DNA from 2 places in the Paenibacillus sp. cl6col genome. Region 1 is predicted to be linked to the other one. Evidence: riboswitches for the same ligand, from Rfam matches in the RefSeq annotation. Region 1 holds a riboswitch; the other holds the start of a gene.
The links. A riboswitch is a leader RNA that binds a small molecule or an ion and turns the genes downstream of it on or off. The one in region 1 is predicted to bind cyclic di-AMP.

Region 1 (3,423 bases):
TTCGTCGATGGAGTGGTAACACCTATCCTGCGCCGTTACCCAGATCCAGCACCTACCGAGATGAGCAGGCAGCTCTTTCTGACCGAAAGCCAGTTCTATCTAATGAAGACGAATGACTATTTCCCTTACTTATGGGCTATCCTCGGATTCGTTGCCGTCCATATGCTGCTTACCCCCTTCATTCACGCGGGTGTATTCCATGCTATGTCACGGCCCAAGCAGCAGGGGCTTGCCTTTTTCCAAGGGATCAAGCTCGCTTGGAAGCCAATGCTTGTCCTCTATCTACTCGAGACACTGCTCATTATCGCACCCGCTATATGGTTCGTTCCTTATGCGGCCCATGCCCTGTCCACATCGGCTTCTCTGTCTTCCTTACTCGTGGCAGTGGCACCGTTTGTAATCGCTTGGTTCATTGGCGGCTGGCTTGTTCATCAATTGTTCTTATTCCTTAACTTCGGCGCTGCCTCAGAAACACCGTTAATTCGATCTGTGACAGCCGGAACTCGTCGCTTGCTTCCCATTCTAGGATTGTCACTTCTCTTTATTGGTATCACTATTGGCGTAGGCATATTGTCCACAACGGCGGCGGCCGTGTTCACCGGAATTACCGCACTCATTATTCAACAGGCATTGCCTGCCATTATGACTATACTTAAAATGTGGGGATTGTCTGCACGCCACGCTGTCTGGCAGGAAGCAGAGCAACAGATGAAATAATGGGGGTTCTGATTGAACGCAATTTAGTTACAGAGTTATAAAGTTACAAAGTTACAAAGTTACAAAGGGTTACGATGATATTGAAGCAGCGTAACCTAACAAAATGAATTAAAAAACTTGTCTATCAGCGAAAAAAACGCTGATCTGACAAGTTTTTTTCGTGTCAAGGACAAAAAATATTTGTCAAAGGAATTTCCGTCTGTTACAATAAATCTAGATTTATTACAACTTTGTCATGAAAGCGGCACTAACTCTTGCAAAATTGTTACTATCGCACGCAGCAATACATATTCCAAAAACCAGAATGCCGAGTTTCCGGGCGGACCGGAAAGCGGGGGAACCAGTTTTTACGGGTGAATTGATCTTGTAACACAGGGATCATAGGGGTCCTTCAACCGAACCCTCCAGCTAACCTCGCAGGCACGGAAGGAGCTTTCCCTTTGAAGAAGAAGCTAGTGACAGCGGTGCTCGGACTGAGCGTTCTGTTTACTTCGTTCAGTGCAGGCAGCACATTCGCAGCATCCAAAATGGACAACACGATTGAAGGTTTGCTTGGCATTTCGTACAAGTATGGTGGTACAACAACGAAAGGCTTTGACTGCTCCGGATTTACGAAGTACGTGTTCGACAAGTTCGAAATTGATCTTCCTCGCACATCTTCGTCGCAATTTGACGCTGGTGAGAAAGTTAGCAAAGACGAGCTTCGTCCAGGAGACCTGGTCTTCTTTGACACAAGCGGCGGCAACGGTGTATCGCATGTCGGCATTTACGTAGGCGACAACAAATTTGCACACGCTTCGACAAGCAAGGGTACGCGCATCGACAGCCTTAGCATGGACTACTACGAGAAGCGCTATGTAGGTGCACGTCGTGTAATGAGCGAGAATGACTTCTCGTCTATCGCTACTGAAAATCAATAATATCAATAGTTTGATTGTTTACTGCACTCTTATAATGATATGAACGACTACATAACCCGATGAGAAGCGCTACGCGCCTTTTCGTCGGGTTGTTTCATGTTACCCTCATTATCCGCGCAAATCCAACTTCTTTATCCTATGCATCTCTGCATGTCAACGATTCGTGCTTTTATCTATCTTTACGAAATATTTCTTTTTCGGTTTCAACCATTCTCATCGCCATTAACGACACAAGGACATGCGCTTGTACGCATGTCCCAATATCTTGTCTGGATATTCACTATTTTTGCATAGACGCTTCTGATTTACTTGACTGACCCATTCGATTCTTGGAATTTCGCCTTAATCTCTTCTGGTGTGAGCCCATCCGCCTCCGCTCGATGCTTTTCTTCCTCGTGCTGAAGCTGAGTCTGACGATCCTCGACATGCTTCCCATTAATGTGATGTTTCTCGTGGAACAGTCGTCCTTTTATGCCTAATTTCTCGCGTAATTCCTGGTGAATTTGCTTGTTGGTCTTGCCTTCTGTCGAAATTCCGTGTTTCTTAGCTAGCAATTGAAGCTTCTTCTCGCGCAGCTGCTTCATTTCTGCACGAAGCTCCTTCATTTGTGCCTGTACTTGTTCTAATTGCTTATCCGTCTCCGTGCTCTGCTGATTCGGCTGTACAGCCTGAGATGAAGTGACCACTCGTACAGCAGCTTGCTCCCTGCTCTTATCTGTTGCAGCATCTAGCGCAGTTCTGCTTTGCGCTGCTGCAGGTGAAGCCATCAAGAGAAGCATTAGGCACGTCCACGCTGCTACGGTTGAATTGCGTTTCATAGGTTCCACCTCCTTATGTAAGGGATGGCTATAGTATGTTCGTAATTCCTGAAATGAAACTGAAAATAAGCTAAATATTCACTTAGAGAGAATGAAGCACTTACCCATTTATATTCTGGATGCTAATTGAGCCGACAATTCTCCATCAAGTATCTTCTGCATATATTCCAGCAGCAGTTCTTAATCCAGCCAGCCCTTCTCCCTGGCAGTTCGAATCGCCTCAATGCGCGTACCCGCTCCTACTTTGCTAATCGCATCCGACATATAGTTGCGCACCGTTCCATAGGATAAGAACAATTTGGCGCTAATATCCTGCATGGACAGTCCATTCTCAGCAAGCAACAGCACTTCCTTCTCCCTCGGGGACAACGGACAAGGGTCTTCCCACGCAGCCAACGTTAATTCGGGACTCATCACCCGCTTGCCTGCATATACCTGGCGAATGGCATCTGACAACTCGTCGCTTGGGCTGTCCTTGAGTAAATAACCGCCTACACTGGATGTCATTGCACGCTGGAGATAGCCTGAGCGAGCAAAGGTCGTCAGCATAATAATCCGACAGTCCAGCCCCTTCTTCTTGACTGCATCCGCGACATCCAGCCCCGTCATAAGCGGCATCTCAATATCCAATACCGCGATATCCGGCTGAAGTTCCTCTATAAGCGACAGCGCTACACTGCCATTCTCGGCCTGTCCAATCACTTCGATATCATCCTCAAGCGACAACAAGGTGGCGAGTGCACTTCGCAGCATCTGTTGGTCCTCTCCTAATATCACTCGAATCATGATGTACCTTTCCCCTTCCCATCGCGGATTACACGCGGAATGACTAACGATAATACCGTTCCCTTGTGGGCACCAGACTCTATAGCAAGCGTCCCGTCCACAAGCTGAAGCCGCTGTTTCAGTCCGGCCATGCCTGTCCCACTTGATTGCTTAAGCTGGTGCTCATCAATTCCGATGCCATC
Region 2 (3,423 bases), on a different contig from region 1:
AAATAATGTGAAATAAGCGGGGCCGTTCCTTCGAAGAGGTGCATTACGTACATGCATCCTTCGATATGAACGGCTCTTGGTTTTCCAAAATGAAAGGGTATGAGATGTGCTCATGTGCTCGTTTTATTTCTGTACGAACAAATGGATTCAACTGCATTCAACGGTGTTAATGTTTATGTCCATGTCGTGATCGCTCTAGCGTGTTCTTGGTTGCGATGAATCTTCGCGAGCGCATATACAATCCCAATTGGAGAAAGGAGGTACACAAGACCGATTAGGAAACCGACTATTGTTCCATCAAGCATGAATGACAGGGACATTAAGAAGTTGTCGAGCATAAGGTGAGCGAACATGGCCGTCCACCAGCCATGCTTCAGCATAATGAACAGGAAGAACATGCCGATAAACAAGAGCTCTACCGGACGAGAGTAATACGGATAGATCGGATAGGTGACATGTCCGAATGCCCATACAAGGGTGGGGATAATCCCGGCTAACCATGGGTTGCGGAACAATCGGTTCAGCAGTCCAACCCCGAACAAGCGGTATATCCCTTCCTCCGAAATAGCTGCAACCCAAGCTAGAAGAGGGAACAGTGGTGCAATTCGCAGGTTGAGCGGAGATTGTGAGGCATCGGTCGATGACCACGCATGAAACCCTGATTCCAAAATGAAAAATATAACCGTTTGCATGCCGAGCAATACGCCTGTGTACGCGATTCCGATCCATAATGCTTGTATGAGCTTGCCGCCAAATGCGCGATCACTCCAGGTAGGCAGAACATCTCTGTACGCAGACAACTCCCATGCTCGCTTTCCCGCATGGAGAGAGAAGTAGAGGATAACGCCTTGAATTACTGTAATTGCGCCTTGAATGGCAAAGGGCAGCCCCATATTCACCCCGTCTACAGGGGTACGGAGTTCCAGAGCGAAGAGGCCCGGAAGCACGTTCCATAGATGCAGCAGAGAAATTCCGCATGAGACGGCAGTAAGGGCGAACAATGTCTTCGATCCGAACTTCAGGCCATGACGGTAGACGATGCAAGCGATCAGTGAACATGCACTTAGTAGGATCGTCATCCACATATAGCCGATATTGTAAATGGACGATGCAGTCTTCGTTTGATGTAGTTCTTCAGCTAGATAGCTGTTCGGGATAACCCAGTAGGGCTTCAGCATGACAATGCGATCTTGGGAGAAGACGGCCTTCACGTTCAATGCGGCTTCACCAAGTCGTGCTTCAGGCACGTTATACTCTACCGTGTCTAGCTCCGCCGATGATGCGATTAGTTTTAATTGGGTAGGATTCCATCCCATGTGCTTCAAGAGTGTATCAGCAAGCTTCTTGCGGTTCACTGGATCCAAGGCAGTCTCCGCATCTTCTGCTGACGCCATATCCACATGATTTCCCGTAACCCCGCTAATGTAGGAGGTGATAGGAGGCTTTTCCTCCCATTCGAATCCAATAATACGACCGCTTGTCATGTGAACGTCAATGCGCATGACACCGGATTTTCCAGCCCGATTCATATTCAATAATACCTGAAAAGTATCATAGGGACTGGATGATTCCCATTTCTGAAATGAAGCGGTCAGCTTCTCCTTGCTCATGTAGCCGGAAACCGTTGATTGACTGCGATAAATGACGGTTGGAGCAGTATCTTCTTCAGGTGTAATTGAAATATGGAACTTTTTTAAGTCCTGTACAAATGTGAGTGCCTTTTGCGCTGCTTTCTCTTTGGTTAAGAGGGATTGGCTGGCTGCTGATTCCATCATGGCTTCTGTCTGCTGAAAGGGAATGAATACCTGAACAATGAGGAATAATAGAAATCCGGCCACAGAAGAAAGCAGAAGCGGCTTGGATACATAGGACATGTTGGAACCTCCATTCCATCACACATTTAGCGTATGGTTGCTTATTTGTTCATTTTATCTACTTCAACTTTGTAAAGTCCAGCAGAGAAAATGAAGAAACACCTAGCGAAAATGAGTGTTTTGAATACAATTGAAGAAAATGGGGGATTGTAAGCGCTATTTCTTCAAGTTTTTCGTCTTATTCTGGTTAATTTGTTCATTCCTTGACTTTGTATGCTGCAGGGGAAACGTATATAATCTCGTTATGAATTGCATACAAGCCGAGTTTCGTGAATGAACGAAAGCGGGGGACCCGATAAATGGGGTGAATATCGCAGTTGTGGATGCATAGAATCCACTTGCGATTAGGGCAGCCTGAACGTGCCCGAATCCGACAGCTAACCTCGTAGGCATGTACGTCAGGATACCAGCGATAGCATTGGATTTCCAGTGCTTTTTTTCGTGGGGAAAAAAAGAGGTGACTCCCGTGGAGGGAACAAAAAAGGCCATTCGATTTAATCTGACACCACCGCGAATTCTGGTTGTAGGGTTTGCAGCAATTGTATTATTGGGTGCATTTCTACTCATGCTTCCGATATCAAATGCGGATGGGATTCCGCTGCCATTCCTCGATGCATTGTTCACGTCAACGTCAGCAACTTGTGTGACGGGGCTCATTGTGGTGGATACGGGCACTCATTTTACCGTATTCGGGCAGGTGGTCATCATGCTGCTCATCCAAATTGGCGGGCTTGGATTCATGACAATGGCAACGCTGTTCGCATTAGCACTGAAGAAGAAGATATCGCTGAAGGAAAGGCTTATATTGCAAGAAGCGCTTAATCAGGGCAGCATGGAAGGCATCGTGCGCCTTATCCGTAAAGTGATCTTGTTTGCGGTATGTATCGAGGGGACGGCAGCTGTACTGTTCTCCGTGCGATGGGCATTTGATCTTCCGCTAGGCAAGGCCATTTATTTCGGTTTCTTCCATGCTGTTTCTTTTTTCAATAACGCAGGCTTTGATTTATTCGGCTCTGTCAGTGGGCCGTTTTCGAGCTTAACCAGCTATGTCGGAGACCCTATTATTAACCTGGTATCGATGCTGCTTATTATCCTTGGCGGGATTGGATTTATCGTCTTGTCCGATTTGGTGGAATATAAGCGTACTCGCAAGTTGTCTCTGCATACGAAGATCGTGTTAACGATGACGGGATTGCTCATTGTAATCGGAACGGTCGTTATATTTATATTTGAATTTACCAATACACGCACGTTAGGCAGTTTGAATGGTTGGGAGAAGTTCTGGGCATCCCTGTTCCAATCTGTCAGCCCGCGTACCGCTGGAGCGAATACGATTGACATCGGAGCCATGCGCCAAGCCTCGCAATTTTTTATGGTTCTTTTGATGTTCATCGGGGCATCACCAGGATCCACTGGTGGTGGTATTAAGACGACGACGTTCGCCATTCTCATTGGAGCTGTATTTGCTATGATTCGCGGGAAAGAAGATATCGTCATTTACCGGTATCGACTCGCCAAGGATCGTATCTTCAAAGCAGTTACGCTAACG

Region 2: linked by a shared signal. The riboswitch ahead of BLS15_RS20620 (TrkH family potassium uptake protein) and the one ahead of BLS15_RS26155 (C40 family peptidase) in region 1 are both predicted to bind cyclic di-AMP.

The regions. Positions count from the first base shown of each region.
Region 1 is NZ_FNAZ01000014.1:49,448-52,870, reverse strand. It holds gene BLS15_RS26160 (hypothetical protein) at 1-717, shown strand, start outside; cyclic di-AMP (ydaO/yuaA leader) riboswitch at 1,013-1,154, shown strand; gene BLS15_RS26155 (C40 family peptidase) at 1,158-1,637, shown strand; gene BLS15_RS26150 (hypothetical protein) at 1,943-2,455, opposite strand; gene BLS15_RS26145 (response regulator transcription factor) at 2,636-3,241, opposite strand; gene BLS15_RS26140 (sensor histidine kinase) at 3,238-3,423, opposite strand, start outside.
Region 2 is NZ_FNAZ01000008.1:164,299-167,721, reverse strand. It holds gene BLS15_RS20625 (CPBP family intramembrane glutamic endopeptidase) at 174-1,874, opposite strand; cyclic di-AMP (ydaO/yuaA leader) riboswitch at 2,123-2,281, shown strand; gene BLS15_RS20620 (TrkH family potassium uptake protein) at 2,341-3,423, shown strand, end outside.